DNA from 2 places in the Pseudomonas sp. Leaf127 genome. Region 2 is predicted to be linked to the other one. Evidence: predicted binding sites of a transcription regulator. Region 2 holds the regulator's gene; the other holds the start of a gene.
What was found. Region 2 encodes LexA, which represses DNA repair genes until DNA is damaged. Its sites were predicted from a motif close to CTGTNTNNNNANACAG; they were not measured.

Region 1 (15,068 bases), on a different contig from region 2:
GACCAGCAACTGGTTGAGGGTCTGCTCGCGCTCGTCGTGACCGCCACCCATGCCGGCGCCACGATGGCGACCCACGGCATCGATTTCGTCGATGAAGATGATGCACGGCGCGTGCTTCTTGGCCTGCTCGAACATGTCGCGCACACGGCTGGCACCGACACCGACGAACATCTCGACGAAGTCCGAACCGGAGATGGTAAAGAACGGCACTTTCGCCTCACCGGCGATGGCCTTGGCCAGCAGCGTCTTGCCGGTGCCCGGAGGACCGACCATCAGCACGCCACGCGGGATACGGCCACCCAGGCGCTGGAACTTGCCCGGATCACGCAGGAACTCGACCAGTTCGCCGACTTCCTCCTTGGCCTCGTCACACCCGGCCACGTCGGCCAGGGTCGTCTTGACCTGGTCTTCGGACAGCAGGCGCGCCTTGCTCTTGCCAAAGCTCATGGGCCCGCCCTTGCCGCCGGCACCGCCCTGCATCTGGCGCATGAAGAACATGAACACCGCGATGATCACCAGGATCGGGAAGCTGGCGACCAGCAACTGGGTCCAGATACTCTGCTGCTCGGGCTGCTTGCCCTCGACCACGACGTTGTTGTCGACCAGGTCGCCAATCAGGCCGTTGTCCTGGATTGCCGGACGGATGGTCTTGAAGGTGTCGCCGTCACTGCGCTTGCCGGTGATGACGTAGCCGTCCACGGAGACCTTCTCGACCTTGCCGTCCTTCACCTGCTGGATGAATTCGGAATAGTTGAGGGTCTGCGGTTCGTTCGGGCTGGAGAAGTTGTTCATCACCGTCACCAGGACAGCCGCGATGATCAACCACAAGATCAAATTCTTTGCCATATCGTTCAATTAGCTACCCTCTGAAGCAAGCTCCACGCCGCAAGCGTGCCTCGCATGATAATCACCGCCCTAACTTACTACAGAACCCACAGCTGTGGCAGGCGCCGTCTGTAACCCTTTGTGAAACTTTAGCTACGCGATGTTCGTTCAGGCGGCACTTTCATGCCATTTGAAAAAAGCTATCGCCAGACCTCAAAAACGCTCGATGCTGGCCGAGCCTTCAATGCCACGGAAACCACGGGCCAGCAAATACTGCTCGCGAGACCTGTCGCGTGACGACAGCGGCTTGCGCATCTGCACCTTGTCGAACAGGCGGCGAACGTCCTTGTGATAGACGTCGAAGCCTTCGCCCTGGAAGATCTTGATCAGAAAATCCCCGCCTGGTCGCAAGATACGACCTGCCAGGTCCAGTGCCAGTTCGCAGAGAAACATGGCGCGCGGCATGTCGACCGCACTCAATCCACTCATATTGGGGGCCATATCGGAAATCACAAGGTCTACCTGTGTATTACCGACCGCCTCGAGGATTTGCGTCAGCACGGCGTCTTCGGTGAAGTCGCCCTGAATGAAGGTGACATCACCGATGGCGTCCATCTCCAGAATGTCCGAGGCAATCAGCCGGCCCTGCCCGCCGATCAGCCGGCTGGTCACCTGCGACCAGCCGCCGGGCGCGGCGCCCAGGTCGACCACGGTCATGCCCGGACGGATGATCTTGTCCTTCTCCTGGATTTCCAGAAGCTTGTAGCTGGCGCGCGAACGGTAGCCGTCCTTTTGCGCCATCTTCACGTATTTGTCGTCGAAATGTTCTTTCAGCCAATTCTGGCTGGACTTGGAAGGCTTCACTGGGCACCTCGAAAATAAACGGGTCACGATTAATAGGGCGGTCCCCGACTCGCTCGGGTAAACTGGCCGCCGTTTTTACCAGACCAGACGCAGGGGTCATTATGCCGCTCACTCAAGAGCAGAAGAAACAGTACAAATCCATTGGCCACCATCTGAAACCGGTTTTGATCGTGGCAGACAACGGATTGACCGAAGGTGTGCTCGCCGAACTGGAGCGCGCACTGAGCGATCACGAACTGATCAAGGTCAAGGTCAACGTTCTGGACCGCGAAAGCCGTCTGCAAGCCATTGCCGGCCTGTGCAAGACAGGGTCTGCGGAACTGGTGCAGGTCATCGGCAAGATGGCACTGATCTACCGCAAGAACCCCAAGGTCAACAAGAACCTGTCAAACGTTCATCGCGCCAGCTGACACCGCTTCAAGCAGGCTGCGTTCGTAGCCTGGCCCTTAAAAGCAGGCCGCCCACCCGGAATATCCGGGCGGGCGGCCAAAGCTCATTCAGCAGCAGGTTGGCAAGTCGCCTCAGATGTGGCGAACCTCGACAATCTCGTACTCGATCACGCCCTTGGGTGTCGTCACCGCCACCACATCACCTTCCTGCTTGGCAATCAGCGCACGGGCGATAGGCGAGCCTACCGAAATCTTGCCCAGCTTGATGTCCGCTTCGTCCTCGCCAACGATCTGGTAGGTCACGCTTTCGTCGGTATCGACATTGGCGATTTCCACGGTCGTGCCGAAAATCACCTTGCCGGTGTGCTCGATGGTGGTGACGTCGATCACCACGGCATTCTGCATGCGGCCCTCGATGTCGCGGATCCGCGCCTCGACCATGCCCTGCTGCTCGCGGGCGGCATGGTATTCGGCGTTTTCCTTGAGGTCACCCAGCTCGCGCGCAGTCCCGATGTCCTGGCTGAGCTTGGGGCGGACCACCTTGGTCAGGTGGGCGTGTTCTTCTTCCAGGGCGCGAGCGCCCTGGACGGTCATGGGGTATTTAATCATCCTTTCAATCCTGCATGCAGGTCCTGCAGGCGGCGTACGGTCTTCTCGGGACCGAACTTGAGCGCCTCACAGACGGCTTCGCCGGCCGCAATGGTGGTCGTGCAGTAGATCTTGTGCTGCAACGCATTGCGACGAATGGAGTAGGAGTCAGCAATCGACTGACGGCCTTCGGTGGTGTTGATGATCAGCGTGACTTCGTCATTCTTGATCATGTCGACAACGTGCGGACGACCTTCGGTCACCTTGTTGACGCGACGGACCTTGAGACCCGCGGCTTCGATCAGCTTGGCCGTGCCGGCGGTGGCCACCACTTCGAAGCCCAGGCTGATCAGGTCACGGGCAACGCCGGCCACCAGGGGCTTGTCGTCGTCACGCACGCTGATGAACGCAGTGCCGCTGGTCGGCAGGGTTTCGCTGGCGCCCATCTGGGCCTTGGCGAACGCTTCGCCGAAGGTGTCGCCGACGCCCATCACTTCACCGGTGGACTTCATCTCAGGGCCGAGGATCGGGTCGACGCCCGGGAACTTGGCGAACGGGAACACCGCTTCCTTGACGCTGTAGAAGTTAGGAATGATTTCCTTGGTGAAACCCAGCTCCTTGAGGGTCTTGCCAGCCATGACACGGGCGGCAATCATCGCCAGGGAGACACCGATGCACTTGGACACGAACGGCACGGTACGCGAGGCGCGCGGGTTGACTTCGATGACGTAGATATCGTCGCCTTGCAGCGCCAGCTGTACGTTCATCAGGCCGACCACACCCAGCTCCAAGGCCATCTTGCGCACTTGCTCGCGCATTTCGTCCTGGATGTGAGCCGGCAGCGAGTACGGCGGCAGCGAGCACGCCGAGTCGCCGGAGTGAACGCCGGCCTGCTCGATATGCTGCATGATCGCGCCGATGACCACATCGGTGCCGTCGCAGACAGCATCCACGTCCATTTCGATGGCGCAGTTGAGGAAGTGGTCCAGCAGCACCGGGCTGTCGTTGGACACTTGCACCGCTTCGCGCAGGTAACGCTTGAGCTCGTCTTCCTGATAGACGATTTCCATCGCCCGGCCACCCAGGACATAGGACGGGCGCACGACCAGCGGGTAGCCGATCTTGGCAGCGGCACGAATCGCTTCGTCTTCGCTACGCACGGTGGCGTTTGGCGGCTGACGCAGGTTCAGGCGCTCGACCATCTGCTGGAAGCGCTCGCGGTCTTCGGCACGGTCGATGGCGTCGGGGCTGGTGCCGATGATCGGCACGCCGGCCGCTTCCAGGGCGCGAGCCAGTTTCAGCGGGGTCTGCCCGCCGTACTGGACGATGACGCCCTTGGGCTTCTCGACCCGTACGATTTCCAGTACGTCTTCCAGGGTCACCGGCTCGAAGTACAGGCGATCGGAGGTGTCGTAGTCCGTGGAGACGGTTTCCGGGTTGCAGTTGACCATGATCGTTTCATAGCCGTCTTCACGCAGCGCCAGGGCCGCATGCACACAGCAGTAGTCGAACTCGATACCCTGGCCAATGCGGTTGGGACCGCCACCCAGAATCATGATCTTGTCGCGGGTCGACGGGTTGGCCTCGCACTCTTCCTCGTACGTGGAGTACATGTAGGCGGTGTCGGTGGCGAACTCGGCGGCACAGGTGTCGACGCGCTTGTAGACCGGCAGCACGTCCAGCTTGTGACGGTGCGTGCGCAGGTTCTTCTCGGTCACACCCAGCAGCTTGGCCAGGCGCGCATCGGAGAAGCCCTTGCGCTTGAGGCGCAGCATCAGGTCGCGGTCGATGCTCGACAGCCCCAGGGTCTTGACCTTCTCTTCGTCCTTGACCAGGTCTTCGATCTGCACCAGGAACCACGGGTCGATCATGTTCATGGCGAAGATTTCTTCGACGGTCATGCCGGCACGGAAGGCATCGGCCACGTACCAGATACGCTCGGCACCCGGCACGGTCAGCTCGCGCTTGAGGGTGCTCATGCTTTCCGGGTGGCTCAGGTCCACTTTCGGGTCCAGGCCGCACACGCCCACTTCCAGGCCACGCAGGGCCTTTTGCAGGGATTCCTGGAAGGTCCGGCCGATGGCCATGACTTCACCGACCGACTTCATCTGGGTGGTCAGGCGGGCGTCAGCCTTGGCGAACTTCTCGAAGGCGAAACGCGGCAGCTTGGTCACGACGTAGTCGATGGCCGGCTCGAAGGACGCCGGGGTCTTGCCGCCGGTGATGTCGTTCTGCAGTTCGTCGAGGGTGTAGCCGACCGCCAGCTTGGCCGCGACCTTGGCGATCGGGAAGCCGGTGGCCTTGGAGGCCAGTGCCGAAGAGCGCGAGACACGCGGGTTCATCTCGATCACGACCATGCGGCCAGTGTTCGGGCAGATACCGAACTGCACGTTGGAACCGCCGGTCTCGACGCCGATCTCGCGCAGCACCGCCAGGGAGGCGTTACGCAGGATCTGGTATTCCTTGTCGGTCAGGGTCTGGGCCGGCGCGACGGTGATCGAGTCACCGGTGTGCACGCCCATCGGGTCGAAGTTCTCGATGGAGCAGACGATGATGCAGTTGTCCTTTTTGTCGCGGACCACTTCCATCTCGTACTCTTTCCAGCCGATCAGCGACTCGTCGATCAGCAGCTCCTTGGTCGGCGACAGGTCCAGACCACGGGCACAGATTTCTTCGAACTCTTCACGGTTGTAAGCGATACCGCCACCGGTGCCGCCCATGGTGAAGGACGGACGAATGATGCACGGGAAGCCCAGCTTTTCGAGGACCGTGAAGGCCTCTTCCATGCTGTGGGCGATACCGGAACGCGGGCAGGCCAGGCCGATGGACTTCATGGCCTTGTCGAAGCGCGAGCGGTCTTCGGCCTTGTCGATGGTGTCAGCGTTGGCACCGATCATTTCCACGCCGAACTTTTCCAGGATGCCTTCGCGCTCCAGATCCAGGGCGCAGTTCAGGGCGGTCTGGCCACCCATGGTCGGCAGTACGGCGTCAGGACGCTCTTTCTCGATGATCTTGGCAACGGTCTGCCACTTGATCGGCTCGATGTAGGTGGCGTCGGCCATGGCCGGGTCGGTCATGATGGTGGCCGGGTTGGAGTTCACCAGGATGACGCGGTAACCCTCTTCGCGCAGGGCCTTGCAGGCCTGGGCGCCGGAGTAGTCGAATTCACAGGCCTGGCCGATCACGATGGGGCCGGCGCCGAGAATCAGGATACTTTTAATGTCTGTACGTTTTGGCATGGGTTGTCACTCAACTCCGCAATTCAGTCGGCAAGCCGTCTTGAATATTCATGGCGATGCCGGGTGGCAGCGACCGGACCGATAAGGTCCGGGGCCACCCGGGCACCTGCTTGTTTCATTTTCAAGGCAACCGGTCAGCGGCGCTTGGCCATGGCATCGATGAAGCGATCGAACAAAGGCGCTACATCGTTTGGACCCGGGCTGGCTTCAGGGTGACCCTGGAAGCTGAACGCGCTCTTGTCGGTGCGCTCGATACCTTGCAGGGTGCCGTCGAACAGCGACTTGTGGATGGCGCGGACGTTGCCTGGCAGGGTGGCCTCGTCGACCGCAAAACCGTGGTTCTGGCTGGTGATCATGACCACGCCGCTGTCCAGGTCCTGCACCGGGTGGTTGGCACCGTGGTGGCCGTGACCCATCTTGACAGTCTTGGCACCGGAGGCCAGGGCCAGCAACTGGTGACCCAGGCAGATGCCGAACACCGGAATGTCGGTTTCCAGCACATCCTTGATCGCCTGGATGGCGTAGTCGCAAGGCTCCGGGTCACCCGGGCCGTTGGACAGAAACACGCCGTCCGGGCTGAGTGCCAGCACATCGCTGGCCGGGGTCTGTGCCGGCACCACGGTCACGCGGCAGCCGCGCTCGACCAGCATGCGCAGGATGTTGACCTTGACGCCGTAGTCGAAGGCGACGACATGGTAAGGCAGGTCGGCGGCCGCAATTTCCGGATGGCTGTCGGTTTTCAGTTCCCAGACACTGGAACGCCACTCATAGCGCTCTTTGGTGCTGACCACTTTGGCCAGGTCCATGCCCTTGAGGCCCGGAAAGCCGCGTGCCGCTTCGATGGCCGCTTCGTCGCTGATGTTGTCACCGGCCAGGATGCAGCCGTTCTGGGCGCCCTTTTCACGCAGGATGCGGGTCAGGCGACGGGTGTCGATGCCGGCGATGGCCACGACGTTGTTGGCCTTCAGGTAGTCCTGCAAAGACATCTTGCTGCGCCAGTTGCTGGCCACCAGCGGCAGGTCGCGAATGACCAGGCCGGCTGACCAGACGCGGTCGGACTCGGCGTCTTCCGGGGTGATGCCGGTGTTGCCAATGTGCGGGTAAGTCAGGGTGACGATTTGCTGGGCATAGGAAGGATCGGTAAGGATTTCCTGATAGCCGGTCATTGCGGTGTTGAACACCACCTCACCAACAGTCTGACCGTCGGCTCCAATGGCTTCACCGCGAAAAATGCTGCCATCAGCAAGGGCGAGTATGGCTGGCTTAGTCAAGAAGACCTCCCGTAAATAAAGCCTGAAAGGGCGATCGCAGGTTGTAAAAAAGCGGAATGACGTTTTGATACGTCACCCCGCTTTCTTATGGATTCATCTGCGCGCTTTTAGTGGACACACTAAAGCTGTAGCTTACAGAAAAGGCCTGTTTTGGTCTACTGCAAATGCAGCCAGTCTGGACACGCAATTTCTGTTGCTGATCGCCAAGGTCGTGAAAATTCAGGATTTTCGCCGACCTCGACCGTTAATCAGCGCAGTTCCAGCACATCCTGCATGTCATACAAACCTGGCGCCTTGCCGTCCAGCCACAGCGCTGCACGCACGGCACCGCGTGCAAAGGTCATGCGGCTCGACGCCTTGTGGGTGATTTCGACGCGCTCGCCATCGGCGGCGAACAGCACGGTATGGTCACCCACGATGTCGCCGGCGCGGGTCGTGGCAAAGCCGATGGTCTGCCGCTCGCGCGCACCGGTCTGGCCCTCACGCCCATAGACGGCGACTTTTTCCAGGTCACGACCCAGCGCATTGGCCACCACTTCACCCATGCGCAAGGCCGTGCCCGAAGGCGCGTCGACCTTGTGCCGGTGGTGCGCTTCGCTGATCTCGATATCGACCTCGTCACCCAGCACCCGCGCGGCCGTGTCGAGCAGCTTCAGGCACAGGTTCACGCCAACGCTGTAGTTGGCCGCGAAGACGACCGGAATCTCCTTGGCCGCCTCGGCCAGGCGCAGCTTTTCTTCGGCCGTGAACCCGGTGGTGCCGATCACGATGGCCTTGCCCGCCTTGCGGCAGAACGCCAGGTTCTTCAGCGTCACCGAAGGATGGGTGAAGTCGATCAACACATCGAACTCTTCGGCCACCCGGGCCAGGTCACCCGACAAGGGCACGCCGATGCGGCCCTGCCCTGCCAGTTCGCCGGCATCGGCGCCCACCAGCGTGCTGTCGGGACGGTCGATGGCGGCGGTCAGCCCGGCGCCCGGCGCCTGGCCGACCGCTTCGATCAGAATCTTGCCCATGCGCCCGGCGGCGCCTGTCACAGCAATACGTCGCATACCCTGCTCCTGTGGATAACCTTACAAATCGCCGAAGAAACGCTTCACACCCTCGAACCAGCCACTGGCCTTGGGAGAGTGCGACTGGTCACCTTCGAGCGACTCACGGAATTCCTCGAGCAGTTCGCGCTGACGCTTGCCCAGGTTCACCGGCGTCTCGACCGCCACACGGCACATCAGGTCGCCAGGGCCGCCACCGCGTACCGGCGCCACGCCCTTGCCACGCAGGCGGAACTGCTTGCCGGTCTGGGTGCCTTCGGGGATCTTCAACTTGACGCGACCGTCCAGGGTCGGCACTTCCAGCTCGCCGCCCAGCGCCGCATCGGTAAAGCTGATCGGCACTTCGCAGAACAGGTGCTTGCCGTCGCGCTGGAAGATCGGGTGCTCGCGCACATTGATGACCACGTACAGGTCGCCGCTCGGACCGCTGTGCGGGCCGGCCTCGCCTTCGCCCGACAGGCGGATGCGATCGCCGGTGTCGACACCGGGCGGCACCTTGACCGACAGGGTCTTGTATTCCTCGACCCGGCCTTCGCCATTGCAGGATTCGCACGGATCGGAAATGATCTTGCCGTTGCCATGGCAGCGCGGGCAGGTCTGCTGCACCGAGAAGAAGCCCTGCTGCATGCGCACCTGACCGATACCACCACAGGTCGGGCAGGTGATCGGCGACGAGCCTTTCTTGGCACCGCTGCCGTCGCACGGCTTGCAGTTGACCAGCGTCGGCACGCGGATATTCACGGTCGTGCCGCGCACCGCTTCTTCAAGGTTCAGCTCCAGCGTGTAGCGCAGGTCGCTGCCGCGCTGCGGACCACCACGACCACCGCCGCCACGTCCACCACCGAAGAAGTCACTGAACACGTCACCGAAAATATCGGAGAAGTTCGCACCGCCCGCACCGAAGCCGCCACCGCCGCCACCCATGCTCGGGTCGACACCGGCATGGCCATACTGGTCGTAGGCCGCACGCTTGCTGGCATCGGACAGCACTTCGTAGGCCTCGTTGGCCTCCTTGAACAGCTCTTCCGAGGTCTTGTCATCCGGGTTACGGTCCGGGTGATGCTTCATCGCCAGGCGGCGATAGGCTTTTTTCAGCTCCGCCTCACCGGCGCCGCGCTCGACCCCCAACACTTCGTAATAGTCACGCTTAGCCATATATTCTTCCGCACTCTTGAGGACGTCCGGCCTGACTCTCCTGAGCCTGGCCTGACTCGTTGAGCCCAATAAAGGCCCGGACCCAACTCACGTCAATTCAACGATCCTGGTCTTCGTTCAACGGCCACCGATGGCCGAGAAAGCGGCAGAACAAGCCTTGATGCAGGAGCATCGCAGCCTTGCCGCAAGGTGCCTGCCGCCGTGCGGCAACCACCGGAAATTTCGTCTGCTCCAGACACGCCAACGCGGGAGCAAGCTCCCGCGCGGCGACATCCTACCAGCGACCGCAACACAGCGGTCAACCGGCTTGCAAGTGAGCCTGCGCTTACTTGTTATCCTTGACTTCTTCGAACTCGGCGTCGACGACGTCGTCAGGCTTGGCTGCGCCTTCGGCCGGCTTGGCAGCGGCCTCAGGGCTTTCAGCCTGCTCGGCGTACATTTTCTGCGCGATGGGTGCGGAAACCTTCGACAGTTCTTCGACCTTGGCTTCGATCAGCGCCTTGTCGTCGCCCTTGACAGCAGCTTCCAGCGCAACCAGTGCAGCCTCGACAGCGGTCTTCTCTTCAGCGGTGACCTTGTCGCCAGCGTCAGAGATCATCTTGCGAGTCGAGTGCACCAGGGCATCGCCCTGGTTACGGGCAGAGGCCAGCTCTTCGAACTTGCGATCTTCTTCGGCGTTGACTTCGGCGTCACGCACCATCTGCTGGATTTCTTCCTCGGACAGACCGGAGTTGGCCTTGATCACGATGGACTGCTGCTTGCCGGTGGCCTTGTCCTTGGCGCCGACGTGCAGGATGCCGTTGGCGTCGATGTCGAAGGTCACTTCGATTTGCGGCACACCGCGTGGTGCTGGCGGAATCTCGGCCAGGTCGAACTTGCCCAGGGACTTGTTCTGGCCAGCCTGCTTGCGCTCACCTTGCAGCACGTGAATGGTCACGGCGTTCTGGTTATCGTCGGCGGTGGAGAAAACCTGCGATTTCTTGGTCGGAATCGTGGTGTTCTTCTCGATCAGCGCGGTCATCACGCCACCCATGGTTTCGATACCCAGGGTCAGCGGGCTGACGTCCAGCAGCAGGACGTCCTTGACGTCACCGGCCAGTACCGCACCCTGGATGGCAGCACCCATGGCCACGGCTTCGTCAGGGTTGACGTCCTTGCGCGCTTCCTTGCCGAAGAAATCGGTCACCAGCTTCTGCACCAGCGGCATGCGGGTCTGACCGCCGACCAGGATCACGTCGTTGATCGCGCCAATGTCGATACCGGCATCTTTCAGGGCAACGCGGCATGGCTCGATGGTGCGCTGCACCAGGTCTTCGACCAGCGATTCGAGCTTCGAACGCGAGATCTTCACGTTCAAGTGCTTCGGACCGGTTGCATCTGCAGTGATGTACGGCAGGTTGACGTCGGTCTGCAGGCTGGAGGACAGCTCGATCTTGGCTTTTTCAGCGGCTTCTTTCAGGCGCTGCATTGCCAGCGGATCACCCTTGAGGTTGATGCCGCTTTCTTTCTTGAATTCGTCGACGAGGTAGTCGATCAGACGGATGTCAAAGTCTTCACCGCCCAGGAACGTGTCACCGTTGGTGGCCAGTACTTCGAACTGGTGCTCGCCGTCGACTTCGGCAATTTCGATCACCGACACGTCGAAGGTACCGCCACCCAGGTCATAAACGATCACGGTGTGATCGCCCTTGGCCTTGTCCATGCCGTAGGCCAGCGCAGCCGCAGTCGGCTCGTTGATGATGCGCTTGACGTCCAGACCGGCAATACGACCGGCGTCCTTGGTGGCCTGACGCTGGCTGTCGTTGAAGTAGGCCGGTACGGTGATGACCGCTTCGGTCACAGGCTCGCCGAGGTAGTCTTCGGCGGTCTTCTTCATTTTCTTCAGGATTTCAGCGGAAATCTGAGGAGGCGCCATCTTCTGGCCATTGACCTCGACCCAGGCATCACCGTTGTCAGCCTTGGAAATCTTGTAAGGCACCATCTGGATGTCTTTCTGAACGACTTCTTCGTCGAAGCGACGGCCGATCAGACGCTTTACCGCGTACAGGGTGTTGTGCGGGTTGGTGACCGCCTGGCGCTTGGCCGACTGGCCAACCAGGATTTCGCCGTCGTTGGCGTAGGCCACGATCGAAGGCGTGGTGCGGGTGCCTTCGGCGTTTTCGATCACCTTGACATTACCGCCTTCCAGAATCGAAACGCAGGAGTTGGTGGTCCCCAGGTCGATACCGATAATTCTGCCCATCTTTACTCTCCCGAAACTTTTGTAGGGTTGCCGCAACCGGGTTCACAGATTGCGGTAGCACTTGAACGCTTGACCTTTAAATGGGGCCTGGTCGGCCGATTTCAAGCCTGCTCGTCAATCGACGGTTTGGCAGGCGAAGGGGCCTTGCTGACCACGACCATTGCCGGGCGCAGCAGGCGACCATTGAGCTGGTAGCCCTTCTGAAACACTTTGAGCACCGTGTTGGGCTCGACGTTGGCACTTTCTTCCATGGCCATGGCCTGGTGCTGATCAGCATTGAAGGGCTGGCCGTGTGGATCGACCGCCTCCAGCTGATAGCGCTTGAGCGTGTCCTGAAACATCTTGAGCGTCAGCTCGATGCCTTCGCGCATCGGACGGATGCTTTGATCGTCCGGGCTGGACAGGTCCAGACCACGCTCCAGGCTGTCGATGATCGGCAACAGATCACCGGCAAATTTCTCCAGCGCAAACTTGTGCGCCTTTTCTACATCCTGCTCGGCACGGCGGCGGACATTCTGCAGATCCGCAGCCACACGCAGAGATTGGTCCTGCGCGGCAGCCAGCTGCTCTTCGAGCACCTGCACGCGCACTGCCAGGTCTTCACCTGTCGCCGATTGCGCAGCCTGATCCTGAGCCTGCGTATCCAGATTCTGTTCGTCAGCCATAGAGCTCTCCTTTCAAAAACGTCCGCGAACCCAACTCGCGCTTCTGCCCCCCTATATGGGAACGGAATTTACGGCTTCAAGGGCCCGGCCTACAGGAAGTTGCCAATTGTGATGAAAAATTGCGCCATAAAACCCAGACGAGCGTCTCAAGCCGGCGACAGGAACGACTAAGGCCGTACGTCGACCGATGAAATCGAACTAAAGGCAGGCATTGTCAGAGCGGAATCAAACACTGTATAAATAACCAGAAGAACTGTCTCGGAGCCACTTCATGCTGGTCCATCTTTCCGTACACAATTACGCCATCGTTGAGCACCTCGATCTTGAACTCGATCGCGGCATGAGCGTTATCACGGGCGAAACCGGTGCCGGCAAGTCGATCATGCTCGACGCCCTGGGCCTGACCCTGGGTGACCGGGCCGACAGTGGCGTGGTCCGCCCGGGCGCCGACAAGGCCGATATCCTGGCCACCTTCGACCTGGCTGACATTCCCGAAGCACAAGCCTGGCTGGCCGAGCGCGACCTCGACAACCAGGGCCCGTGCATCCTGCGCCGGGTCATCACCGCCGAAGGCCGCTCGCGCGCCTACATCAACGGCACGCCCTGCCCGCAAGGCGACCTCAAGGCGCTGGGCGAGCTGATGATCGACATTCACAGTCAGCACGAGCACCAGTCGCTGCTCAAGGCCGAGACCCACCGGCGCCTGCTTGACGAATACGCCGGCGCCACCGACCTCGCCCGCCAGGTGCACCTGGCTTCGCAACGCTGGCGCCAGACCCGCCAGGAGCTGGAACGCCTGTCCAACTCCGGCGACGAACAACGCGCCCGCCACCAGTTGCTCAGCTACCAGCTCGAAGAACTCGAAAGCCTGAGCCTGGGCGAAAACGAACTGGAGAACCTCGAGCAGGACCACAAGGCCCTGACCAACGCCGAAAGCCTGCTGGGCATCTGCCGCCAGGTGATCGAGCAGTGCAGCGAAAGCGACTCGGGCAACGTCCTGCACGCCCTGACCAACAGCCTCAACCGCCTGTCGGGGGTCAGCAATGCTTCGACCGCCCTCCACGAGGCCACCGAACTGCTGTCCAGTGCCCAGATCCAGGTCGAAGAGGCCATGGGCGAGCTCAACCGCTTTCTCGATCATTTCGATGCCGACCCGGCCCGCCTGCAACAGATCGAAGAACGCCTCGACGCGATCTACAGCCTGGCGCGCAAGCACCGCATCCAGCCCAACGAAGTGGCCACGCTGCACCAGAAGCTGCTGGACGAGATTGAAACGCTCAATGCCAATGACGAGTCCATCGAGCGCCTGCAGAACGAGCTGGCGTCCTTTGCCCGGCATTATCAGGAAAAGGCCCGGGAACTGAGCGACCTTCGCCACCGCTCGGCGGGCGAACTGGCCCACGCCGTCGAACAGGAAATCCATCGCCTGGGCATGCCGGGTGGACGCTTCAGCATCGAACTCAAGCCTCATGCCGGCGGCGAACTGCTGCCCTATGGCCTGGAGCAGGTCGAACTGCTGGTCAGTGCCAACCCCGGACAACCGCTCAAGCCGCTGGCCAAGGTGGCCTCCGGTGGCGAGCTGTCGCGCATCAGCCTGGCCATCCAGGTGATCACCGCCCAGACCTCGCGCATCCCGACCCTGGTGTTCGACGAAGTCGACGTCGGCATTGGCGGCCCGACCGCTGAAATCGTCGGCCAGTTGCTGCGCCGGCTGGGTGATCGCGGCCAGGTCATGACCGTGACCCACCTGCCGCAAGTGGCCGCACAAGGCCATCAGCACCTGTTCGTGCACAAGGTCCGCGACAACAACGCCACGCGCACAGCCGTGTCGAAACTGGGCAAGACCGAACGCATCGAAGAAGTCGCCCGCATGCTGGGCGGCATCGACCTGACCAAGGAATCGCTGGCTCACGCCAAGAAGATGATCGTCACCTCGAAAAACTGAGGCACACAAAAAAGCCCCTTGGCGACCGGAGTCGCCAAGGGGCTTTTTTCATGCACGCAATAAAAGACTCAGTCTTTCTTGCTGCGCACGTAGAGCACCAGATTGTGATCGACCAGCTCGAAGCCATGCCGCTCGACAATGGCCTTTTGCAGCGATTCGATTTCCTGGTCGAAGAACTCGATGACTTCGCCAGAATCCACGTTGACCATATGGTCGTGGTGGCCGCCGTCAGCCAGTTCGAAGACCGCATGACCGCCGTCGAAATTGTGGCGCACGACGAGACCTGCCGCCTCGAACTGAGTCAGGACACGGTAAACCGTGGCCAGGCCGACGTCCTCGCTGGCGTCCATCAGTGCCTTGTAGACATCCTCGGCGCTCATGTGACGCTGCTCGGCAGAATCGAGCATCTGGAGGATCTTGACCCGTGGAAGGGTCACCTTGAGTCCTGCTTTACGTAGTTCGCTATTTTCAACCATGGTCAGCTTTCTCGCAGACGCTGCTTCGCAGCTTCTCTTAATGCAGGTATGATCGGAGTTTACGTTGTCCCAGCCAAGATAGTGGAAGTCGCCCACCGATGCAAAACACCAAGCTCTTGCTAACCAGTTTCACACTCGTGGGACTGCTCGCACTCGCCGGTTGTTCGTTCCCCGGGGTTTATAAAATCGACATCCAACAGGGAAATGTCGTCACGCAAGACATGATAGACCAGTTGCGCCCGGGAATGACCCGACGGCAAGTACGGTTTATCATGGGTAACCCTCTGCTGACCGACACGTTCCACACCGATCGCTGGGATTACCTGTACAGCATGCAGCCCGGTGGCGGCGAGCGTC
Region 2 (15,068 bases):
CAAGCCGGTCATCTATGAGCAGCGCGAGCTGAGCGACGACGACATCATCAACTGGATGATGATCCCGTTGTGCCTGGAAACCGTACGTTGCCTGGAAGACGGCATCGTCGAAACCGCCGCCGAGGCCGACATGGGCCTGATCTACGGCATCGGTTTCCCTCCGTTCCGTGGTGGCGCCCTGCGCTACATCGATTCGATCGGCGTTGCCGAATTCGTGGCCCTCGCCGATCGCTACGCCGAGCTGGGCGCCCTGTATCAACCGACCGCGAAGCTGCGCGAAATGGCCCGTACCGGCCAGAGCTTCTTTGGTCCTGCGTCTGTCAAGGAGTAAACCTATGAGCCTGAATCCGAGAGACGTGGTGATTGTCGACTTCGGTCGCACGCCCATGGGTCGTTCCAAGGGCGGCATGCACCGCAACACCCGCGCCGAAGACATGTCGGCGCACCTGATCAGCAAGCTGCTGGAGCGCAATGCCAAGGTCGACCCGGGCGAAGTCGAAGACGTGATCTGGGGCTGCGTCAACCAGACCCTGGAGCAGGGCTGGAACATTGCGCGCATGGCATCGTTGCTGACCCAGATCCCGCACACGGCTGCCGCGCAGACCGTCAGCCGCCTGTGCGGTTCGTCGATGAGCGCGCTGCACACCGCCGCGCAGGCGATCATGACCGGCAACGGTGATGTGTTCGTGGTCGGTGGCGTCGAGCACATGGGGCATGTGGGCATGATGCACGGCGTGGACCCCAACCCGCACCTGTCGCTGCATGCGGCCAAGGCCTCGGGCATGATGGGCCTGACCGCCGAACTGCTGGGCAAGATGCATGGCATCAGTCGTGAACAGCAGGATGCCTTCGCCCTGCGCTCGCACCAGTTGGCCCACAAGGCCACCGTGGAGGGGCGTTTCAAGGACGAGATCATCCCGATGCAGGGGTATGACGAGGACGGTTTCCTCAAGGTCTTCTCTGAAGACGAGACCATTCGTCCCGACACCACCCTTGAAGGCCTGGCGGCCCTCAAGCCGGCCTTCAATCCCAAGGGCGGTACGGTCACGGCCGGGACCAGTTCGCAGATCACCGACGGTGCCTCGTGCATGATCGTGATGTCAGCCCAGCGTGCCAAGGACCTGGGGCTGGAGCCGCTGGCCGTGATCCGTTCGATGGCCGTGGCCGGTGTGGACCCTGCCATCATGGGCTACGGCCCGGTACCGGCCACCCAGAAGGCCCTCAAGCGTGCCGGCCTGTCGATTGCCGACATCGACTACTTCGAGCTCAATGAAGCCTTCGCTGCGCAGGCGCTGCCGGTACTCAAGGACCTCAAGGTGCTCGACAAGATGAACGAGAAGGTTAACCTGCACGGCGGTGCCATCGCGCTGGGTCACCCGTTCGGTTGTTCCGGGGCGCGGATCTCGGGCACCTTGCTCAATGTCATGAAGCAGCGTGAAGGTCGCCTGGGGGTGGCCACCATGTGTATCGGGCTGGGGCAGGGTATCTCGACTGTCTTCGAGCGCGTCTGATTCTGCGCATGTGAGACCAGCCGGGGCCTTGTGCCCCGGCTTTTGTATTTTTCAGATACGGTTTTTCAAGGGCAGGTTCTGCCCGACTCAAGAGGATTCTGTTGATGCAGTTGCAGCCCGGTCTATATCGTCACTACAAGGGGCCCGAGTACCGGGTTTTCAGCGTCGCGCGTCATTCCGAGACCGAGGAGTACGTGGTGTTCTACCAGGCGTTGTACGGTGATTACGGCATGTGGGTCAGGCCCCTGGACATGTTTCAGGAGACCGTCGAGGTTGACGGCGAGCCTGTGCCGCGCTTTGCTTTGGTCCAGGCCGAAGAAAGTCTTTTTTCCAGGCCGTGAGTCAAAACCGCCCATCAGGCGGTCTGAAAAATCGCTGCGGCATGACAAGCGCTGTTGCAAAACTGTGAGGCAGGTGGCTGCAGTGCCTGCTTTCATGGGGGCAAAGCGCGAGCCAGAGCGTGTTTTATGCATGAGGTGATCGACCCGGCGACGGTTTTGCTGCACAGTCCCGTGCTTGACCTCACTCTGTAGCCACTATATATAGCGGTGCCTTTAGCAGGCTCGCGTCTGTCTTTCATTTATCGTATTCAGGAATTTACTGATCCATGGGCAAATCGCTGGTCATCGTGGAATCCCCGGCTAAGGCCAAGACCATCAACAAGTATTTGGGCAACCAGTACGTGGTGAAGTCGAGTATCGGCCATATCCGTGACCTGCCCACCAGCGGTTCGGCCAGTGCCAGCAAAGAGCCTGCCGCCAAGCGCGGCAAGGCTGCGGCCGGTGATGCGCCGGTCCTGACGCCCAAGGAGAAGGCTCGCCGTCAACTGGTGGCGCGCATGGGTGTCGATCCGGATCAGGGCTGGAAAGCCCAGTACGAGATCCTGCCGGGCAAGGAAAAGGTCATCGAAGAGCTGCGCAAGCTGGCCAAGGATGCCGACACCATCTACCTGGCGACGGACTTGGACCGCGAAGGGGAGGCCATTGCCTGGCACCTGCGCGAAGCCATCGGTGGCGAAGACGAGCGCTTCAAGCGTGTGGTGTTCAACGAGATCACCAAGAAAGCCATCCAGGAAGCCTTCTCCCAGCCGGGCGAGCTGGACATCGACCGGGTCAACGCCCAGCAGGCGCGTCGCTTCCTTGATCGGGTGGTGGGCTACATGGTCTCGCCGCTGCTCTGGCAGAAAGTCGCTCGTGGCCTGTCGGCCGGTCGCGTGCAATCGGTGGCGGTGAAGCTGGTGGTCGAGCGCGAGCGTGAGATTCGTGCGTTCAACCCCGAAGAGTACTGGGAAGTGCACGCCAACCTGGGCACGGCCAAGGGCGCCCAGGTGCGCTTCGAAGTCGCCCGGCACAAGGGCGAGGCCTTCAAGCCGCTCAACGAGGCCCAGGCCACCGCCGCTCTGCAGACGCTCAAGGCGTCCAGCTACAGCATCATCAAGCGCGAAGACAAGCCTACCAGCAGCAAGCCGTCGGCGCCGTTCATCACCTCGACCCTGCAGCAGGCGGCGAGCAATCGCCTCGGCTTTGGCGTGAAGAAGACCATGATGATGGCCCAGCGCCTGTACGAGGCCGGCTACATCACCTATATGCGTACCGACTCGACCAACCTGTCGGCCGATGCCCTGGAGATGGCGCGCAGTTTCATCGAGAGCGAATTCGGCAAGAAGTACCTGCCCGAAGCGCCCAACCTCTACAGCAGCAAGGAAGGCGCCCAGGAGGCGCACGAGGCGATCCGTCCTTCGGACGTCAATACGCACCCAAGCAAGCTGACAGGCATGGAGCGCGACGCCGAGCGCCTCTATGAGCTGATCTGGCGCCAGTTCGTGGCCTGCCAGATGCCACCGGCACAGTACCTGTCGACCACCGTCAGTGTCAGTGCCAGTGACTATGAGCTGCGTGCCAAGGGCCGCATCCTCAAGTTCGACGGCTACACCAAGGTGCTGCCTCAGATCGCCAAGCCAGGCGATGACAGCGTGCTGCCGGACATGGGCGAGGGCGAGGCGCTTGAGCTGCTGGCACTGGAGCCCAGCCAGCATTTCACCAAGCCACCGGCCCGCTTCTCCGAGGCCAGTCTGGTCAAGGAGATGGAAAAGCGCGGTATCGGCCGTCCGTCGACCTATGCTGCGATCATTTCCACGATCCAGGACCGTGGTTACGTCGCACTGCATAACCGTCGGTTCTATTCCGAGAAAATGGGCGATATCGTCACCGAGCGCCTGGCCGAGAGTTTCTCCAACCTGATGGACTACGGTTTCACCGCCGGCATGGAAGAAAACCTCGACGACGTGGCCCAGGGCGAGCGTGACTGGAAAAACGTGCTGGACGAGTTCTATGGCGATTTTCGCAAGAAGCTCGAAGTGGCCGAGGCGGCCGAAGGCGGCATGCGCGCCAACCAGCCGGTGATGACCGACATCCCGTGCAAGACCTGTGGCCGGCCGATGCAGATTCGTACCGCCTCCACTGGCGTGTTCCTCGGCTGCTCGGGCTACAGCCTGCCGCCCAAGGAGCGCTGCAAGGCGACCATCAACCTCACCCCCGGCGACGAGATTGCCGAAGACGACGAGGGTGAGTCCGAATCGCGGGTCCTGCGCGGCAAGCATCGCTGCCCGATCTGCAGCACGGCGATGGATGCCTACCTGCTCGACGAGAAGCACAAGCTGCACATCTGCGGTAACAACCCTGATTGCACCGGCTACGAGATCGAAGAAGGCACCTATCGCATCAAGGGCTATGAAGGTCCGAGCCTGGAATGCGACAAGTGCGGCAGCGAGATGCAGCTCAAGACCGGCCGTTTCGGCAAGTTCTTCGGCTGCACCAATGCCGAATGCAAGAACACCCGCAAGCTGCTCAAGAGCGGTGAGGCGGCACCGCCCAAGATGGACCCGGTCAAGATGCCGGAGCTCAAGTGCGAGAAGGTCGACGACACCTACATCCTGCGTGACGGGGCTTCAGGGTTGTTCCTGGCCGCCAGCCAGTTCCCGAAAAACCGTGAAACCCGCGCACCTCTGGTGATCGAGTTGCTGCCGCACCGTGAAGAGATTGATCCCAAGTATCACTTCCTGTGCGACGCACCGGCCAAAGACACTGAAGGCCGTCCGGCGGTGGTGCGTTACAGCCGCAAGACCAAGGAGCAATATGTGCAGACCGAAGTGGAAGGCAAGCCGACCGGCTGGCGTGCGTTCTACGACGGCAAGGCGTGGAAGGTCGAAGACAAGCGCTGATAGGGTCAGCCCTTGCCGGGTAATCCCGGCAAGGGTGCCTGGCCTCCGGCCTACGCCCGTTCCATTTGTGACTCAGGGGAGTTAGCCGCATGGCTCAAGAGCGTTATACCCGTACCAACCAGAAGATCTACTTCGCAGGCCTGGCCCTGGAAGCGTTGGGCAAGGCCGAGCAGGGCCAGGCCATCAACGCCCAGGCGCAGGTTCAGGCAGGTCGTGAAGCGGTGTTGTTTCATCTGTACGGTGCCCTGCTGGGCCTGTGCCATGAAATCGCCGGTTACTACCGCCTGCCGCAAGCCAATGCGCCACGTGCCGAGCAGTTGCTGACCCCGCAGGTCATCGAGAGTGTGGCCATTCCGGAGCTGGGCGAGTTGATCGAGCTGGCGCAGAACTCGCACACCTGGGTGGCCCGGTTGCTGGCCGCCTATGGCGCGTTGTTCGAGCCACCGCGTGAAGTCGTCAAGCCCAAGGGGGATGTCACCCAGCCGATGATCGTGGCGGTGAACCTGGACCGCGAGCCTGAGCCGGAGCTGGACCGTGAGGAGCTTGAAAGCTGGCGGCAATCGCTCAAAGCACTGGCGGTACGCTTTCGCGAAGGCCTGAACGAGTTCTGAAACCTGTGATGTATGCGACCGTGCGGACTGTTACACTGTCCGCCTTTCGCGGAGTATTTGTACTGATGCCTACTTCTTTTCTTGAAATTGTCGAACTTCCTGACGGTCGTATCGAGCTGCGTCGTGCTGATGACGAGGGTTCGCTGGTGACGCTGAATTTCTCCGAGGACGCCAAGGTCTTCCTGCAGGGTCAGCATGTAGAAGTCGCCAAGGCCATGTTGAGCGTAGGCGTGCAGATGGCCGGGCGTCTGGCAGAAGGCGTGACGGAGAAGGAAGAAGACGGGCCTCGCGTGCTGCACTGAGCCCCGTCGACTTTCCTGAAATCAGCCCAGGCGGATGTTCAGGCTTTGCGCATCGCCGATGCGTGCGGCAGCCATCAATTGCTGGCGTGCTGCAGGGCTGAGGGGATTGAACCAGCTCACCACCGTGTGGCTGCGGCCCAGGCGCAGGACTTCACGAGCCAGTTGCAGGGCGTTCTGATTGCCGCTGGGCTGTAGCAGCAGGATCCGCTCCCGATTCAGGCCTGCCTCACGCAGCCAGTTCTGGGTCAGGCTTGGCGGCGGCGCAACCAGGGTCAGCCAGCGTGCGTTCGGTCCCAGGCTCAACTCTCTCAGCATGGGCGCCAGCAGGCTCAGGCAGTTCCCGGCGGCACCACGCAACGACACTTCACTGAATACGTCCGGAGCGGGCTCTTGTAGCGCTGGCTGCAAGGTCGCGGCCAAAGGCACATCCATGGACACAGGCATGGGCTGGGCCAGGAATGCCTCGAACAGGTGGAGTTGGGTATTGGGTACCGAATGGAACTGCATAGTGTTCTCCCTTAGCGACGAATCACGCCAACGCTCAACCCTTCGATGACCAGCTCCTGCTCCTTGAGGTCGATTTCGATCGGGGCGAAATCGGGATTCTCGGCAATCAGCCAGACCTTGTTGCCTTCGCGCTTGAAGCGTTTGACCGTCACTTCATCGCCGATACGGGCAACGACGATCTGGCCGTTACGGGCTTCACGCGTGGTGTGGACGGCCAGCAGGTCGCCGTCGAGAATGCCGACGTTCTTCATGCTCATGCCATGCACGCGCAGCAGGTAGTTGGCGCTGGGGTGGAAGAAGGCCGGGTTGATGTTGCACGACTCCTCGATATGCTGCTGGGCGAGGATCGGTGCGCCGGCAGCGACGCGGCCGATGACCGGCAGGCTGCTGTCGTCGGCGCGCGCTTCGAAGCCCGGGATGCGAATGCCCCGCGAAGCACCGGGGGTCATCTCGATGGCACCTTTGCGGGCCAGGGCCTTGAGGTGTTCTTCAGCGGCATTGGGTGACTTGAAACCCAGCTTCTGGGCAATCTCGGCACGGGTGGGCGGGTAGCCATTGTCTTCGAGACACTGCTTGATGAAGCCCAGGATTTCGGCCTGGCGTGGCGTCAGTTTGATCATGATGGGCGCTCTGGATTTTTGTACAGTGACTGGGATTATATACAGTGAAGGCGTCTTGGCAATCGCGCCGTTTATTTTTTCGCCAGACGGACGTCTATATAGAGCAGCTGAATGCGCTTGTCAGACCGGCTTGAATACGTGACTGTTCGGCCACAAAATGAACCGCTGACTTGACAACCTGCCTGCCTGAAACGTATGTTTCAAACGATTGTTTTGTCAGGCAGAGAGTCATGGCCCAGTCGGAAACCGTTGAACGTATTCTTGATGCTGCCGAACAGTTATTCGCCGAGCGGGGGTTCGCCGAGACTTCGCTGCGGCTGATTACCAGCAAGGCCTCGGTCAACCTGGCGGCCGTGAATTATCATTTTGGCTCCAAGAAAGCCCTGATCCAGGCGGTGTTCTCGCGGTTCCTCGGGCCGTTCTGCGCCAGCCTGGACCGTGAGCTGGAGCGCCGCCAGACCCGTCCCGAACACCAGCCGGACCTCGAAGAACTGCTAGGCATTCTCGTCGAACAAGCCATGGCGGTGCAGCCGCGCAGTGGCAACGACCTGTCGATCTTCATGCGCCTGCTGGGCCTGGCCTTCAGCCAGAGCCAGGGTCACCTGCGCCGTTACATGGAAGACACCTATGGCAAGGTGTTTCGTCGTTACATGGTGCTGGTCAATGAGGCTGCGCCGTCCATACCGCCCATCGAACTGTTCTGGCGCGTGCACTTCATGCTCGGGGCAGCCGCCTTCAGCATGTCCGGTATCAAGGCACTGCGGGCAATTGCTGAAAACGATTTCGGCGTGCACGCCTCGATCGAGCAGGTCATGCGCCTGATGGTGCCGTTCCTGGCCGCTGGCATGCGCGCCGACAGCGGGTTGACCGACGCGACGATGATTACCGCCCAGCCACGCCCGCGCACCAAGACCGCCGGTGTACCCAACGGTACGGCAGGCATTGCCAAAGCCTGAGCGCCTGCATTGCACCAGGCGGCCGGATCAAGCACCATGCGGCCCTGATCCAAGGCAATGGTGTGAAGGTTTCCTATGAGTTCTGGCCTGCAAGGCTCCTTGATGGTCGATGTCGAAGGCCTCTGGCTGACAGCTGAAGACCGCAGTTTCCTGCGCCACCCGCAAGTGGGTGGCCTGATTATCTTTGCACGCAATATCGAACACCCGCGCCAGGTGCGCGAGCTGTGTGCCGCGATTCGTGCCATTCGTCCCGACCTGCTGCTGGCTGTCGACCAGGAAGGCGGGCGCGTGCAGCGTCTGCGCCAGGGGTTCACCCGCCTGCCGGCCATGCGCTCGATTGCCGAGCGCCCCGAGGCGCAGGCGCTGGCCCGTCATTGTGGCTGGCTGATGGCCGCCGAGGTGCTGGCGGTGGGGCTGGACCTTAGTTTCGCGCCGGTGCTGGACCTGGACCACCAGCGCAGTGCCGTGGTCGGCACCCGTGCCTTCGAAGGCGACCCGGAACGCGCAGCACAACTGGCCGGCGCCTTTATCCAGGGCATGAACGAGGCCGGCATGGCCGCCACCGGCAAGCACTTTCCGGGTCATGGCTGGGCCGAGGCCGACTCGCATGTGGCCATCCCCACCGACGAGCGCAGCCTGGACAGTCTCCGCGCACAGGACCTGGTGCCTTTCGCCCGCCTGAGCCGGCAACTGGCCGCCGTGATGCCTGCCCACGTTATTTACCCGCAGGTCGACGCTCAACCGGCCGGCTTTTCCCGGCGCTGGCTGCAAGACATCCTGCGCGGCGAGCTGCAGTTTGACGGGGTGATCTTCAGTGACGATCTGTCGATGGCCGGCGCCCATGTGGCCGGCGATGCCGCCAGCCGCATCGAAGCGGCGCTGAGCGCCGGTTGCGACATGGGGCTGGTGTGCAATGACCGCGCTGCGGCCGAACTGGCCCTGAGTGCGGCGCAACGCCTGAACGTCACGCCGTCGCCGCGCCTGGCGCGCATGCACGGCCAGGCCCATGCCGCCAGCGAGTACCGCCAGCACCCGCGCTGGCTGCAAGCCGTGCAGGCCTTGCGGGCCGCGCAACTGGTCGACTGATCAGAGAATCCGGTAGAGCAAGCGCTCGATACGGACCCGGCTGACCCTGCGCAGGAATTTGTGCACGCCTTCGGGGTAGTCGGCCAGGGTCTGCAGCTCTTCGAAATGGCCGACGCGCCGGGTGTGCTGCATCAGGTGGGCAACTTCCTCGGCCCGTGGCTGGCGCCATTGACCTTGCGGGTCATCGATCAGCAGGGCGTTTTCCAGGTCCAGGTTGAAGGCCCGCGGGTTGAGGTTGTTGCCGGTCAGCAGCGTGTAGCGCTCGTCAATCCAGATGCCCTTGAGGTGAAAGGTGTTGTCGCCGTCTTTCCACAGGTGCACGTTCAGGCGCTGGCGGGCGATCGCTGCCTGATGCTTGCGGGTGAAGCGGCGCAGGCTGATCTCGTACAGGTAGGGCAGGGCCGAGATGACCTTGAACGGTTCCTGGGGCGGGATGAAGAAGTCGTTGGCGGTCTTGTCGCCAATGATGATGTCGACCTTGACCCCACGCTTGAGCGCCCGATTGACTTCCCGCGTCACGGCCACCGGCAGGTTGAAATACGGGGTGCAGATCGTCAACTGGCTTTCACTGCTGGCGATCAGGTCGCAGATCGTGCGGTTCAGGGCATTGCGTGGCCCGACCCCCAGCAGTGGCGTGATGCGCAGCTCACCATTGTCAGTGATGCCGGTCGAGGTGTCGTAGGCGGCGCGCTTGAGCTGACCACGAAACGCCCGGATCTCGCCTCGCAGGCTGCGCGAGGTCGGGGGTTGTGGCAGGTCGAGGCGATGCACCGCCGGTGATGCAATGATCTCGCGCTGCACCAGGTCGACAAAACTGTCGGCCAGTGCGGCACTGTGGATCAGGTGATAGCGGTCCAGACGGTACTTGTCCTGCTTGTGCAGGTAGACATTGTTGATGCTGGCGCCGGTGTACAGCACGTTGTCGTCGATCACGCTGCCCTTGAGGTGCAGCACGCCGAACAGCTCGCGGGTCTGCACCGGCACGCCGTAGACCGGCACTTCCTGCTCGTATTCCAGGTGCTGGGCCTGGTACCAGGCGCTGTTGCCCGGCTGGCGGCCGGCGCCGATCAGCCCGCGCTGGGCCCGGAACCAGTCGACCAGCACGCGGATGTCCAGGTGCGGACGCGCCTGTTTGGCCGCGTACAACGCGTCGAGGATTTCCTGCCCGGCTTCGTCCTGTTGCAGGTACAGGGCGATGATGTAGATGCGCCGGGTGGCCGAGGCAATCTGTTCCAGCAGGCACCGACGGTAGTCGGCGGCGCTGGGAATCAGGGTGATTGCCTGTTCTGACAAGGCAAAACCGCGCAGCGCGGCCAGGGTCGAGCGTCTGAAGGGGGACTGCATAAGCCTCTCATGGGGTTTGCGCAACAGCCTGCGAGCTTACACCAGAAACAGGCTGTGATGCCCTCAGTAACCGTGCCGCTTGAGCAGCGCGTCGCTGTCCTCTTTGGCCGGTCGCTCGTAATAGCGCAGCAGCTCGGCCGGGCGGTTGGTGAAGAAGCCGTCGACGCCGGCCGCGCTGATGGCCTTGAAGTCTGCGGCAGCGTCCACCGTGTAGGGGTGGATGATCAGGCCGCGGTCGTGGGTCAGGCGGTTCATCCACGGCTTGACCAGGTCCATGTAGCTTTGCTCGCCACCCTCGGCCAGGCGGGACGAGGGGCCGGTGCCCAAGGCGCCGTTGTCCCGGGCCCAGTCGACCCAGGCCTGGAAGTCGGCTTCGGATTTGACCTCCTGGGCAGCGTAGTAGCTGGCCCGGTCCTTGAACCCCGAGTCCTTGAACGCCACCTCGGACTTGCCCGGGATCGACCCCGGGCCGATCCACAGCAGCAAGACCTTGGGCACCTGGGGCATGGCCTTGTGCAGCAGTTGCAGGCTGTTCTTGTCGAAGGTCTGCAGCACCACCCGGCCCGGTCGTTGCGCGACATTGACGTGTCCGGCAGAGGCTGCCGGACGTTCGCCGAGCCAGCCGCGTTTGGCCAGAGCCTTTTGCAGGTCGGCCTCGATGCCCGGAAACTGACCGGGCGCCTTGGTCTCGATGTACAGCCCGGGCTTGTTGGCACCGCCCTCGGCAATGTCGATGACCTCATCGAGGGTCAGAATCTTCAACCCTTTGAAGGCGGCACGCGCGCGGTCCGGGTGAGCCTTGTTGAACCAGCTGCCGGCATCAAGCTGTTTGAGTTCGGCCAGGGTGAAGCGGTTGACGGGCTCATCGGCACGCGCCGGAAACACTTCGGCGACATTGGTGGTACGGCGCAGGTTATCGTCATGCAGCGCGATCAGGACGCCATCCTGGCTGCGCTGCAAGTCCAGCTCCAGGTAATCGGCGCCCAGCTCGCGGGCCAGGACATAGGCCGGCACGGTTTCTTCAGGCGCATCGTACGAGGCCCCCCGGTGCGCGATGACCGCCGGCCACGGGATGCCGGCCTTTTCGCTCAAGGCCTTGCCGGCAGGCTCGCTGGCCAGGGCGGTGCCCGTGCTCAGCACCAGGCCGATCAAGGCCTGGGCAAGCCACTGTCTGGTCGTGGAGAAACGGGGCAATACAACATCCTGCATGTTCAGATTCCTTGCGATGATGAAAAAGGCGCCACGCGCCGTCTGTCGCCTGCCGCCGCCTGACAGCGGTGTCCGGCATGCAGTAATGGCCGCAAGCCTTCAATGCAGGCACTATTGAGCGCGCAAGCAGGCAGTCTAGCTGGCAGTTCAGTCTGTGTGGTCAATGAGTCCAGCGTATGAATGTCCCCAATTTCCCAGGCAGGTCTCATGGAAAACACCACTCACCGGGCCCTCGAAGGTTTCGTCGATATGCTCATGGACGCGATCTGCGTGGTGGACACAGAGGGACACTATGTCTATGTCAACGCCGCGTGTGAGCGGATCTTCGGTTATACCCCACAGGAATTGATCGGCACCCAGATGATCCGTCTGGTCCACCCGGACGACCGGGCGCGCACGCAGGCAGCGGCGCAGGAAATCATGCAGGGACAGCCCAAGCTGCATTTCGAGAACCGTTACCTGCACAAGAACGGTCAGGTGGTGCACATCATGTGGTCGGCCCGCTGGTCGGAGGTGGATCACCTGCGCATTGCCGTAGCTCGCGATATCACTGAGTTCAAGCGCGCCGAGCACCTGCGCCTGAGCCTGTTGCAGATTTCCGAGGCGGCCAATGGCTGTGATGAGCTGCCGGACCTGTACCGACGTATCCATGAAGTACTTGATGAGCTGCTGCCGGCGCGCAACCTGTCGATTGTCCTTTGCGGTCAGCCGCCGGATCACGTGACGTTTGCCTACCACGTCGACGACGAGGCCGACCCGGCCACTGTCCAGGCCCTGGCCCTTGAGGTGATGCGCAGCGGCCAGTCCTTGGTGTTTGCTCCCGACCACGCCACTGCCTGGCCGCAGGCCCTGCGTGAGCGTCTCGACCCGCACGCGCCACCCTGGCTTGCGGTGCCATTGCAGTCCACAAGCGGCATCATCGGTGCCTTGATGATCAAGGGCACTTCCGAGAGCCCGGCCTACACCGCCCAGGATCAATCGGTGCTGCAGTTCGTGTGCAGTCAGGTGGCGGCGGCCATCGAGCGCAAGCAGTTGCACGAACGCTTGCAGTCGATGGCCCGTTACGACCAGCTCACCGGGCTGGCCAATCGCATGCTGCTGCAGGAGCGCCTGCAAGAAGCGATCGAGTCTGCCCAGCGCCACGGCGATCAACTGGCGGTGCTGTACCTGGACCTGGACAAGTTCAAGCAGGTCAACGACACCCTTGGCCACGCGGCTGGCGACGCCTTGCTGCAAGAGGTGGCGCGACGGCTCAAGGCCTGTGTGCGCAACAGCGACACTGTGGCGCGTATCGGCGGCGACGAGTTTGTGGTGTTGCTCGAGCGGATGCAGGCCGACACTGACGCGGCGCGTGTCACGCAATTGATCCACAGTGCCTTGCAGGTACCGATGCAACTGGAAGGGTGGCCCTGGAGCATTGGCGCCAGCATCGGCATTGCCCGTTATCCGCAGGATGCCACTGACCTGGCGCAACTGTTCCGCCATGCCGACCAGGCCATGTATCGCGCCAAGCGTCAGGGCTGATCGGTCAGAGGAGGGCTGCACAAAGCTTCGACTCGGGTTACTGTCGGCACCTTTGAACAGGCTGTGGACGCATTCCCATGACAACGACGGTGCTGGTGCTGGTCGAAAACCTCAACGCATACCTGCCGATTCTGGAAGACAGCGGCTTTCGTTTGCTGCGCGCGCCCACCGCCGCGCTGCGCGCCGAGGCCATTGCCCGGCACGCCGATGAGATCACAGCGGTGGTCACCCGCGGACCGCTGGGTTTCTTTGCCGAAGAAATGGATGCCTTGCCCGGCCTGCGCATCATCTGCGTCAGTGGCGCAGGCTATGAAAAAGTCGATGTGCCGGCGGCCGAAGCGCGCGGTATCCAGGTTACCAACGGCGCCGGCGTCAACGCCCCGACCGTGGCGGACCATGCGCTGGCATTGCTGCTGGCGCTGGTGCGCGACATCCCGCAGGCCGATGCCTCGGTGCGCCGCAGCGAGTGGCGCAAGGCAATGTGCCCGTCGCTGGCCGGTAAACGCCTGGGCATCGTCGGCCTGGGCGCGGTGGGCCTGGCGATTGCCCGCCGTGCCGCCGCGTTCGATATCCACATTGGCTACCACAACCGCCGTGCGCGCCAGGACACCAAGTACAGCTGGTACGCCTCGGTGCTCGAACTGGCCCAGGCGTCGGATTTCCTGCTGCTGGCCACGCCAGGCGGTGCCGACACCCGGCACCTGGTCGACACCTCGGTGCTCGAAGCCCTGGGTGCGCAGGGGTATCTGGTGAACATCGCCCGCGCCAGCGTGGTCGACACCGCCGCCTTGCTCGATGCCCTGCAAGCGCGGCGCATCGCCGGCGCGGCGCTGGACGTGTTCGACGACGAGCCGAATGTGCCTGACGCCCTCAAGCGGCTCGACAACGTGGTCCTGACCCCGCATGTCGCCGGCTTGTCGCCCGAGGCCTCGCATGACTCGGTGCGCCTGGTGGCCGACAACCTGCTGGCCTTCTTTGCCGGCCAGCCTGTGCTGACGCCGGTTTCGTCTTGATAAGACTTGTATTGGTGCGTCATGACCTGATCAGCCCGGACCTGTTCATCACGGTGGCCCAGGAACGCAACCTGACCCGTGCCGGGTATATCTGCATGCACGTCATCACCTGGATTTTTCCCTCACACCACAGGAGCACCCGATGAACACTGTCACCCCTGCCGTACTGGCTGACCTGGCCCCCGAGGGTGTGCTGCGTGCAGCCATCAATCTGGGTAACCCGGTGCTGGCCCAACAGACCGCCGAGGGCACGCTGCAGGGGGTTTCGGTGGCCTTGGCCAAGGCGCTGGCCCTTGAGCTGGGCGTGAGCCTGCACATGCAGACCTTTGATGCCGCCGGCAAGGTGTTCGCCGCGCTGGAGCAGGGCGCCTGGAACCTGGCGTTTCTGGCCATCGAACCGGTACGGGCGGCGCAGATCGATTTCAGCGAACCCTATGTGCTTATCGAAGGCACCTACCTGGTGAATGCCCAAGCACCGTACCAGCGCGTCGAAGAGCTGGACCAGCCGGGGTTGCGCCTGGCCGTGGGGCAGGGCGCCGCCTATGACCTGTACCTGAGCCGCACCTTGCAACAGGCCAGCCTGGAGCGGGCCGAGACCTCGGCCGGGGCGGTGGAGCTGTTTATCGAGCAGGGCCTGGATGCGGTCGCCGGTGTACGTCAGCCACTGGAACAGACAGCGGCCAGCGACCCGCGCTACCGGGTGCTGGACGGCGCCTTTACCGCAATCCGCCAGGCCATGGCGGTGCCGCGCGGGCGCGAGGCCGGCGCGGCGTATGTGCGTGACTTCATCGAGCGCCAACTGGCCGGCGGCTTTGTGCGCGGCGCGCTGCTCGCCAGTGGCCAGACCGACGTCAGCGCGACCGTGGGGTGGCAGTCAAACGCCTGATATTCCTCGGTCGCAAGACCCCTTATGGCATGACCGGGGGGATGTAGGTCAGGGTCGTGCCCAGCGCCCAGAGCAGGAACAGCACGATGGGCGCATGCACCAGCAACTGCACGAACGAGAAGCCGATCAGGTCACGCGCCTTCAGGCCCAGTACGCCCAGCAGCGGCAGCATGTAGAAGGGGTTGATCAGGTTTGGCAAGGCCTCGGCGGCGTTGTAGATCTGCACCGCCCAGCCCAGGTGGTACTGCAGCTCGTTGGCCACTTGCATCACATAGGGCG

Region 1: the regulator LexA is predicted to act here: its motif matches at 12,523-12,538, upstream of recN (DNA repair protein RecN).

The regions. Positions count from the first base shown of each region.
Region 1 is NZ_LMOA01000001.1:29,257-44,324, reverse strand. Features, by position in the region: gene ftsH (ATP-dependent zinc metalloprotease FtsH) at 1-846, opposite strand, end outside; gene rlmE (23S rRNA (uridine(2552)-2'-O)-methyltransferase RlmE) at 1,039-1,689, opposite strand; gene yhbY (ribosome assembly RNA-binding protein YhbY) at 1,791-2,099, shown strand; gene greA (transcription elongation factor GreA) at 2,211-2,687, opposite strand; gene carB (carbamoyl-phosphate synthase large subunit) at 2,684-5,905, opposite strand; gene carA (glutamine-hydrolyzing carbamoyl-phosphate synthase small subunit) at 6,040-7,176, opposite strand; gene dapB (4-hydroxy-tetrahydrodipicolinate reductase) at 7,425-8,228, opposite strand; gene dnaJ (molecular chaperone DnaJ) at 8,250-9,383, opposite strand; gene dnaK (molecular chaperone DnaK) at 9,709-11,625, opposite strand; gene grpE (nucleotide exchange factor GrpE) at 11,727-12,290, opposite strand; gene recN (DNA repair protein RecN) at 12,562-14,235, shown strand; gene fur (ferric iron uptake transcriptional regulator) at 14,304-14,711, opposite strand; gene ASF84_RS00095 (outer membrane protein assembly factor BamE) at 14,810-15,068, shown strand, end outside.
Region 2 is NZ_LMOA01000020.1:542,403-557,470, forward strand. Features, by position in the region: gene fadB (fatty acid oxidation complex subunit alpha FadB) at 1-331, shown strand, start outside; gene fadA (acetyl-CoA C-acyltransferase FadA) at 336-1,511, shown strand; gene ASF84_RS13135 (DUF1653 domain-containing protein) at 1,616-1,852, shown strand; gene topA (type I DNA topoisomerase) at 2,119-4,731, shown strand; gene ASF84_RS13145 (DUF6586 family protein) at 4,821-5,342, shown strand; gene ASF84_RS13150 (hypothetical protein) at 5,408-5,644, shown strand; gene sulA (SOS-induced cell division inhibitor SulA) at 5,666-6,151, opposite strand; gene lexA (transcriptional repressor LexA) at 6,163-6,771, opposite strand; gene ASF84_RS13165 (TetR/AcrR family transcriptional regulator) at 7,002-7,727, shown strand; gene nagZ (beta-N-acetylhexosaminidase) at 7,815-8,813, shown strand; gene pssA (CDP-diacylglycerol--serine O-phosphatidyltransferase) at 8,814-10,157, opposite strand; gene ASF84_RS13180 (glycerophosphodiester phosphodiesterase) at 10,221-11,366, opposite strand; gene ASF84_RS13185 (GGDEF domain-containing protein) at 11,574-12,890, shown strand; gene ASF84_RS13190 (2-hydroxyacid dehydrogenase) at 12,968-13,903, shown strand; gene ASF84_RS29100 (hypothetical protein) at 13,900-14,049, shown strand; gene ASF84_RS13195 (transporter substrate-binding domain-containing protein) at 14,046-14,789, shown strand; gene ASF84_RS13200 (short-chain fatty acid transporter) at 14,812-15,068, opposite strand, start outside.